2 regions of the Mesorhizobium sp. M0626 genome follow, and region 2 is predicted to be linked to the other one. Evidence: riboswitches for the same ligand, from Rfam matches in the RefSeq annotation. Region 2 holds a riboswitch; the other holds the start of a gene.
What was found. Region 2 has a riboswitch for thiamine pyrophosphate ahead of thiB (thiamine ABC transporter substrate binding subunit). Riboswitches for the same ligand answer to the same signal wherever they lie in the genome.
Positions count from the first base shown of each region.

Region 1 (4,206 bases), on a different contig from region 2:
CGGCAGTCCGGCAGCCAGCGTCAGCAGCAAAGCCTGCCGGCGTGTGAATTCGGTCATGAAAAACTCCTTTGAGCGGTCTGCGGGAACGAGGGCCGGTCAGTCCCGGGATTGAGCAGCGTGTCGAGGATGTCGGCTTCGAGCGCGGCGGCCTGGCGCGCGGCATCGCTGCCGGTGGTGCGCGGGCGCGGCAGCGGCACGGCAATCTCGCCGATGATGCGGGCCGGCCGCGCCGACATCAGATAGATTCGATCGGAGAGGTAGACGGCTTCGCGCACGTCATGGGTGATCAGCAGCGCGGTCCAGCGGTGGCGCTGCCACATGCCTTCCAGCCAGCGCTGCATACCCGCGCGGGTCAGTGCATCCAGCGCGCCAAAGGGCTCGTCGAGCAGCAGCATGTCGCGCTGCTGCACCACGGTGCGCAAAAGCGCCTCGCGCTGGCGCATGCCGCCGGAAAGTTTCGCCGGCCAGGCGCGCTCAAAGCCGGCAAGGCCGAACTCGGCAAACAGCGGCGCGACCTGCTCGCGTGCCGCCTTGCGGCCAAGACCCTGAACTTCCAGCCCCAGCGTCACATTGTCGATGACGCGTCGCCACGGCATCAGCGCGTCGCGCTGCGGCATGAAGGCGAAGGGGCTGCCCTGCAATGGCGCGCCGTCGAAGCGCATGTCGCCCTCGCCCTTCAGAGCGCCGGTCAGCAACTGGAACAGCGTCGACTTGCCCGCGCCGGAAGGGCCGAGGATGGAGACGAACTCGCCGGCCGCGACGTGCAGCGAAATGCCGTCGAGCACCTCAAGCGCGCCGAAGCTTTTGCTGATGTCGCGGAGTTCAAGCCGTGTCATTGGCTGCTGTCTCCCGAAGATCTGACGTCGCGGCTTTCGCTCCCTGCATTCTCCCAAGGCATGGCGAAGCGCTGGACGAGCACCGCAATGGCGAACAAGACAAGCGTGAGCGCGGCGCTGACGGCGACCGCGGCGAGCACCAGATCGGGCCGAAAGTTGTTCTTGGCATTGAGCATGTAGATGCCCAGCCCCTTCGCCGCCCCCGCATATTCGGCGAAGATCGCGCCGACGACGGCGTAGGTGATGGAGATGCGCAGCCCGGCGAAGAAATAGGGCAGCGCCGAAGGCAGGCGCGCCTGCCAGAAGATACGCCAGCGCCCTGCCCCCATGGCGGCGAGCATCTGCGAAATCTCCTTGCTGGTCGCAGCAAAACCTTCGACCAGCGCGACCATCATCGGGAAGAAGGTGACGAGCGCCACAAGCAGGATTTTTGGCATCAGCCCAAAGCCGAACCACAGCACGATGAGCGGCGCGATCGCGACCAGCGGCAAGGTCTGGCTGACGATCAGCAGCGGAAACAGCGCGCGGCGCAGCGGGGCCAAGAAATCGACCAGCGCCGAAAGCACGAAGGCAGCGACCAACGAGCAGGCGAAGCCGGCTGATGTGGCGCGGATGGTAGGCAGCGTGTTGTCGGCCAGGGCGGCGCGATGCTCCCAGGCCTGCTGCAGCACGCGCGACGGCGCCGGCAGCACGGTGGGGGCGACACCGCCGTAGCGGGCGTAGAGCTCCCAGGCCGCGAGGAGCAGGGCGGAGGCGCAGGCGGCGGGGATGGTCTTGGCGATGGCTGCGGCTAATCTCCCCCCTCGAGGGGGAGATGTCGCCGAAGGCGACAGAGGGGGTCGTCTCGCATAGAGCGCCCACGCCTTGCCGATGCGAAAAGGACGTCGGCGCTCCACGCGCTGGGACCCCCTCTGGCCTGCCGGCCATCTCCTGCTCGAGGGGGGAGATTCGTGGGCATCGCGGTCTTCGCCAATCGCCAATGGCTCCCCTCCTCTTTGTGCTGAGGGGTCAGAGGCATCTCCTCCACGCAATGGGTCAGATAAACCAGCCACGGCAATATCCTCAAGGAACGACGCTTGAGCCGCGGCTCAGACGGCGCTCGGGCTGTTCGCCGAGATCGTGATGTCGAGGGTGACGTGGCCGGCGCCGGGGCCGAAGCGGCAGAAGGCCTCGTTGAGCGTGGCAAACACCGCACCGGCATCGCCACGCAATTTGGTGCAGAAGTTCTTTGAGCGCTCAAAGACGCCGGACTGTTTCAGGAAATCGATGCAGCCGTAGATCTCGTCCATATGGTCGCCCGTGCCCATAACGTAGAGCGAGAACTGCGCCGCCACCGGCTGGCCGGTCGACGGCGTGGCCTGGACAGCGCGGATCGCGGCGATCTTGCGCTCGTCCAGCGGAATGGCGGGGCCGCCGGTCTCGTCGGAGCGGCAGATCGGATCGTCGGGCTCGCCCGGACAGCCGCGCGAGACCGCCGCCGAAAGCACGCAGTGCTTGCCGCTTTTGGCCGCCGCGACGAACAGGTCGCGCATGGCGGGAAACAGCACCTCGGGCGGCCCGACCATAAGGGTCGAGATGTCATCGGTTTCGATCCGCAGCCGGTCGCGCCAGGGATCGAGCGCGCCGAGCGTCCGAGGATGACGCCGACGAAATCGTCGGTCATGGGATAAAGGGAAATCTGTGCGCCTGAAAACATCGCCCGCCTCGCTCCGCTGGTATTATCCAGATCAGCTTTAGGGTCCGAAGGCTTGCCGCCCTCATCTCAGCCCCGACGATACGGAGCACCCCTGTGGATGGGCGGGTTAAAGCACCGTTCGCGGCATTGGGGAAGCCGTTTGTTGAGGCACTGCGGGAAAGTGTTTTGGGCCAGACGTGCCGGGCGCCCGGGCGTTAACAGACGACTCGTCAGTTCGTTGCGTTATAACGTTTCCACGAACTTCTTATAACTGCGTTGAAATTCAAGCTGATAAACGTAATTATAAGAAAACGGCAGAGACTCCGCGCAGCCCTTACGGTTTCTGGATTTCCTTATCCGCGACCCCATCCGGACTGTGCTCCTGCATCGCTCGGGCTTGCCTGTGCTGGTCCCCTCGCCCCAGCGCTACGCCATCCACAAGCTGATCGTCGCCTCGCGACGCGGGCCGAGCGCTGGCGCCAAGCGGGAGAAGGATCTCCATCAAGCGCGCCTGCTGACCCAAGCGCTCGAAGCCACGCGTCGCCAGGACGACCTTGCCTTCGCCTTCATGGAAGCGTGGGACAAGGGCGAAAACTGGCGCGAGACGATCCGGGGCGGCTTGAACCTGTTCGACGCCGCCACGAGGGAAAACAGTCACACCATCCTGGGGAAATCCCTCCGCGAAATTGGTGCGACTCCTGAAGGATTCACGATGCGGGATTAGCTGAAGCGACCGCTGCTATATTCATTTCCATCGTCCCAACCGTACGAAATTGGCTTGACGCTTATTCGTACATAAAGTACGATATCTCTTTTCGCAGAGAGGAATGTCCTTGAGCACAGCGAACCATGTTGCCTTCGCCGATCTCTCTCGGCCTTTGCTGTCACCCCCGTCGTTGCCGCCGCCTTTGTTGCCGCCGCCTTTATTGCCGCCTCCTTTGTTGCCCTTGTCATTCGATCAGTGCCAACGCCTCGCCGGGGCTTGGCGAATGGCCAGCCAGGACATCGCCGACGACATCCGCTTCATCCGCCAATATCTGAAAGTCGTTGCCGAGAAGGACGAGAGGCTGTCGACCGGCACCCTTGTTCACAGCCGCGCCTATGTCGAGGCCTGCGCCGGCTGGCTGCCACAGACCGTGACGCGCTATCTGCGCCACCTACGCCAGATCACCGAATGCGAACTGGCCATGACAGCTGCCGGTATTCGCTTTGCGCTGTCGAGTTATGCCTGGGAGGCATGAGGGCGCCTGTCGCCAAACACAAGGAATTGCGCTGCCCATCGCAGGCGCAATTCGCCAGGTTGAGAGCTCGGGTGCGCTGAACGGCGGGCGCCAAGGATGGCCCGGCCAGCGAATTCCGGCCTTGCTTTATTTCGACTGGCCTTATTTCGACTTGGCCTTATTTCGATTTGGCTTTGCCGGACTTTGCGGCGGCAGGCTTCGCTGCCTTTGGCTTGGCGGCTGCCTTGGCGGGCTTGGCGTCAGCTTTCTTCGCCGCCTTTTTGGGCTTGGCGACCGCGCCATCGACTTCAGCCGTGGCCTGCTCCCAGTGTTCCTGATGCGCGCCTTCAGGCCGGCCGGCCTTTTCCCAGATCTCGTGCGCGCGCTGGCGAATGCGGTCCTGTTTGTCGTCCGTCACTTAAGCCTCCGTGGTTGGGTCCGGTCGGTTGGTCCAGATTCCACGAAAACATTAGCC
Region 1 covers NZ_JAMYQD010000022.1:26,201-30,406, reverse strand. The annotation lists gene NKI37_RS26040 (ABC transporter substrate-binding protein) at 1-57, opposite strand, end outside; gene NKI37_RS26035 (ABC transporter ATP-binding protein) at 54-836, opposite strand; gene NKI37_RS26030 (ABC transporter permease) at 833-1,669, opposite strand; partial or broken gene NKI37_RS26025 (YkoF family thiamine/hydroxymethylpyrimidine-binding protein) at 1,925-2,532, opposite strand; TPP riboswitch at 2,523-2,635, opposite strand; partial or broken gene NKI37_RS26020 (GSU2403 family nucleotidyltransferase fold protein) at 2,846-3,235, shown strand; gene NKI37_RS26015 (hypothetical protein) at 3,501-3,752, shown strand; gene NKI37_RS26010 (DUF2934 domain-containing protein) at 3,910-4,149, opposite strand.
Region 1: linked by a shared signal. The riboswitch ahead of NKI37_RS26025 (YkoF family thiamine/hydroxymethylpyrimidine-binding protein) and the one ahead of thiB (thiamine ABC transporter substrate binding subunit) in region 2 are both predicted to bind thiamine pyrophosphate.

Region 2 (4,206 bases):
CAGCGACCGGGCGACGAAGAGCGCCGGTACGGCGGAAAGCAGAGTCGAGAGCGCAGCCTGCCAGAGCGTGAAGCGGACAACGCGCAGGAGATAGAGGTCAAAGGCGGACGCGGCGCCGGAAAGGTCGTGCGCGCCTTCGCGGATAAGGCCGGCGAAGGCGCCACCGATCAGCAGCGCGATTGCCGCAAGCGCGACAATGCCGGCCGTGATGCGGGGGTCAGAGCGTTGCACTCTTTACCGGGCGTCGCGTTCCTTCGCGCCCCCCTCTGTCCTGCCGGACATCTCCCCCACAAGGGGGGAGATCAGCTATTTCCGCGCCCCGCTTATTCCTGCAACCTTGGCGACTGGCGAAATCGCCGACGATAGCCAATCTCCCCCCTCGTGGGGGAGATGTCCGGCAGGACAGAGGGGGGCGCCGTAGAGCACTCATCTTTTGACTATACAGCCAAATCTACTTGCTCATCACCGCCAGCCATTCATCCACCCAGGCCTTGCGATTTGCCGCGACCTCTTCCGGGCTGAACAGCAAGGTCTTCGCCGGCTTGACCAGCCTATCAAAAGCCGGATTGAGCGGCTTGTCGGTTTTCCCGGCCGGGAACATCCAGTTGGTCTCCGGAATGACATCCTGGAATTTCGGCCCGGTCATGAAGGCCAGGAACTTCGCCGCCAGCGGGTTCTTCGCGCCCGTGGTGGTGATGCCCGCGACCTCGACCTGCAGATACTCGCCCTCCTCGAACGAGGCCGCCTGGTAGCGCCCGGTGTTCTCGGCCACCATGTGGTAGGCCGGCGACGTCGTATAGGAAAGCACCATCGGCGCCTCGCCCTTGGTGAACAGGCCGTAGGCCTCGCTCCAGCCCGGCGTCACCGTCAGCACTTTGCCCCTGAGTTTCGCCCAGGCTTCCGGCGCCTTGTCGCCATAGACCGACTTGACCCACAGCAGCAGGCCGAGGCCCGGCGTCGACGTCCTCGGATCCTGGATGACGATCTTGTCGGCGGCATCGCCCTCGACCAGTTCCTTCAGGCTCTTCGGCGGGCTCTTCAGCTTTTCGGTGTCGTAGACGACGGCGAAATAACCATAATCATAGGGCACGAAAGTGTCGTCGCTCCAGCCGCCCGGCACGTTGTTTTCAGCCACCGCGCCATGTCGGACAAACAGGCCGGAAGCCTTGGCTTCCGCGGTGAGGTTGGTGTCGAGACCAAGCACGATATCGGCCTTGGTCGAGGCACCTTCGAGCTTGACGCGGTTGAGCAGCGCGACGCCGTCGGCCACCGAGACGAAGTCGACGCTGCAGCCGCACTCGGCCTCGAATTCCTTCTTCACCTGGGGGCCCGGACCCCAGTCGGCAGTGAAACTCTCATAGGTATAGATCGTGAGTTTTTCCTGCGCGGACGCAGGGATTGCCAGTAGCGACACAGCAAACCCCAGCGCTGGGACAAGACGGGACAAAAACATGCGCATCGGCGCCTCCTTCATTCGTGTTGAAAGGAATTGAGGCGTCGGGCTGTCCGAAGCGTCTAATCCCTCCGCCGGTACAAACCGGATCAGGTTCAGCGGGTTGGCGAGACTGCCTCTCAGCCGGTCCGCGAAGATCGCGTCCGGCACCCCGTTAGAGCGTTTCGACACATAGGCCCGGCCAAGGTGCCACGCAAGTGGAAGTTTGCCCGAGCATGATCCCGGAAAGTGGAATCCGTTTCCGGAAAAAGATCATGCTCCAACAAAGAGTGACGGTGCCGCTTAGCCTTCCGTTTCGTCGGCGGGGCTGGTAAGGGCCAGCGGATATGAGCACATTCACCATCCTGCTTGGCGGCGATCTCGTCCGCACGCCGCGGCTCGACCGCCAGGTCGCGGGCACGCGCGTCATCGCCGCCGACGCCGGCATCGGTCATGCCCGCCTGCTCGGCGTGATGCCGGAGCTGTGGGTCGGCGATTTCGATTCCGTGCCGGCGGACCTGCCTGCCGATCTCGCCGCCGTGCCGCGGGAGGTGTTTCCTCCCGAAAAGGACAAGACCGATGGCGAACTGGCGATCGCGGCGGCATTGGGACGCGGCGCCACCAGCCTGGTGCTGGCCGGCGCTTTCGGCGGCAAGCGCGCCGACCACGCCTTCCTCCATCTGGCGCTCAGCCTGCGGCTGGCCGAGGCCGGCACAAAAGTGCTGTTGACCAGCGGAGCGCAGGAAGGCGCCCCTTTGCTGCCCGGCAAGGCCGGCTTCGACTATGCCGACGGAACGCTGTTTTCGGTGCTCGGCTTTTCCGATCTTTCGGGCCTCACCGTGTCCGGCGCGAAGTGGCCGCTCGACCATGTCGAGGTCGTGTTCGGCTCGTCGCTGACCATCTCGAACGAGGTCAAGTCCAACACGACCGGGGGCGGCCTCGAAATCGCGCTCGGCCTTGGCCGCGCGCTGCTGCTCGCCCACCCCTACCCCTTGCCTGAAAGCTGACATGGCCCCGCCCCTTCTCAACCTCGACGGCATAAGACTGACCTTTGGCGGCACGCCGCTGCTCGATGGCGCCGAACTGACGGCGTCCGCCGGTGACAAGATTGCGCTCGTCGGCCGCAACGGCTCCGGCAAGTCGACGCTCCTGAAGATTGCTGCTGGTCTGATCGAGCCGCAAGACGGCGAGGTCTTCCGCCAGCCTTCGGCAACGGTGCGCTATCTCCCGCAAATGCCCGACATGGACGGCTTTGCCAATGTGCGTGCCTATGTCGAGGCCGGGCTTGGGCCTGCCGACGATCCCTACCGCGCCACATATCTGATGGAGCATCTCGGCCTCGCCGGCACGGAGAACCCCAACGATCTCTCCGGCGGCGAGGCGCGCCGCGCAGCACTTGCCCGCGTCATGGCGCCCGAACCCGATATTATGCTGCTTGATGAGCCGACGAACCATCTCGATTTGTCGGTCATCGAATGGCTGGAAGAAGAGCTTGTCCGGACGTCTTCGGCGCTGATCGTCATCTCGCACGACCGTCGCTTCCTCGAACGCGTCTCGCGCGCCACCGTCTGGCTCGACCGTGGCCAGACCCGCCGCCTCGACAAGGGCTTTGGCCATTTCGAGGAATGGCGCGACCTTGTGCTGGAAGAGGAAGAGCGCGAACAGCACAAGCTCGGCCGCCAGATCGTGCGCGAGGAGCATTGGCTGCGCTATGGCGTGACGGCTCGCCGCAAACGCAACATGCGCCGCCTGGGCGAACTGCAGACCAAGCGCCAGCGTTTTCGCGGCCATCGCGGCGCCGAAGGCTCGGCGACCATGGTGGCCAGCGACGCCGCCGAGTCCGGCAAGCTGGTGATCGAGACCAAGAACATCGAAAAGAGCTTTGGCGACCTCACCGTGGTCAAAGGCTTCTCGACCCGCATCCAGCGCGGCGATCGCGTCGGCCTTGTCGGGCCGAACGGCGCCGGCAAGACGACGCTGTTGAAGATGCTCACCGGCGAGATGAAGCCCGACGCCGGCTCGGTGCGGCTCGGCACCAATCTGGAAATCGCCACGCTCGACCAGAAGCGCGAGGCGGTCGATCCGGCCGAGACCCTGGCGCAGTATCTCACGGACGGGCGCGGCGAAAACCTCGTCATCAATGGCGAGCAGCGCCATGTCGTGTCCTACATGAAGGATTTCCTGTTCAAGCCGGAACAGGCGCGCACCCCGGTGCGCGAGCTGTCCGGCGGCGAACGGGCGCGGCTGCTCCTGGCGCGTGTTCTGGCGCGGCCGGCCAACCTTCTAGTGCTCGACGAGCCGACCAACGATCTCGACATGGAGACGCTGGAACTGTTGCAGGAACTTGTCGCCGGCTTTGCCGGCACGGTCATCCTGGTCAGCCACGACCGCGACTTCCTCGACCGCACCGTCACCAGCATCATCGCCCCGGACGGAGGCGGCCGCTGGATCGAATATGCCGGTGGCTATTCCGACATGCTGGCGCAGCGCGGCGGCACCCGGCTCGACGACCGCAAGGCGCGCGCCAAGGCCGAAACCAGCGATGCGCCGGCGGCGGGCAAGAGCGAGCCGGCAGCGCCAAAAGGGCCGTCGAAGAAACTGTCGTTCAAGCAGAAATTCGCTCTGGAATCCTTGCCCAAGAAGATCGAGGCGATAATGGCCTCGATCTCGCGGTTGGAAAACAACATCGCCGATCCCGCCTATTACGAGCGCGACCCGGCCTCGTTCCAAAAGACCATCGCCGCCCTCGACAAGGAACGCGCCACGCTGGCCGC
Region 2 covers NZ_JAMYQD010000015.1:29,714-33,919, forward strand. The annotation lists gene thiP (thiamine/thiamine pyrophosphate ABC transporter permease) at 1-231, opposite strand, end outside; gene thiB (thiamine ABC transporter substrate binding subunit) at 452-1,459, opposite strand; TPP riboswitch at 1,503-1,617, opposite strand; gene NKI37_RS19855 (thiamine diphosphokinase) at 1,780-2,439, shown strand; gene NKI37_RS19860 (ABC-F family ATP-binding cassette domain-containing protein) at 2,441-4,206, shown strand, end outside.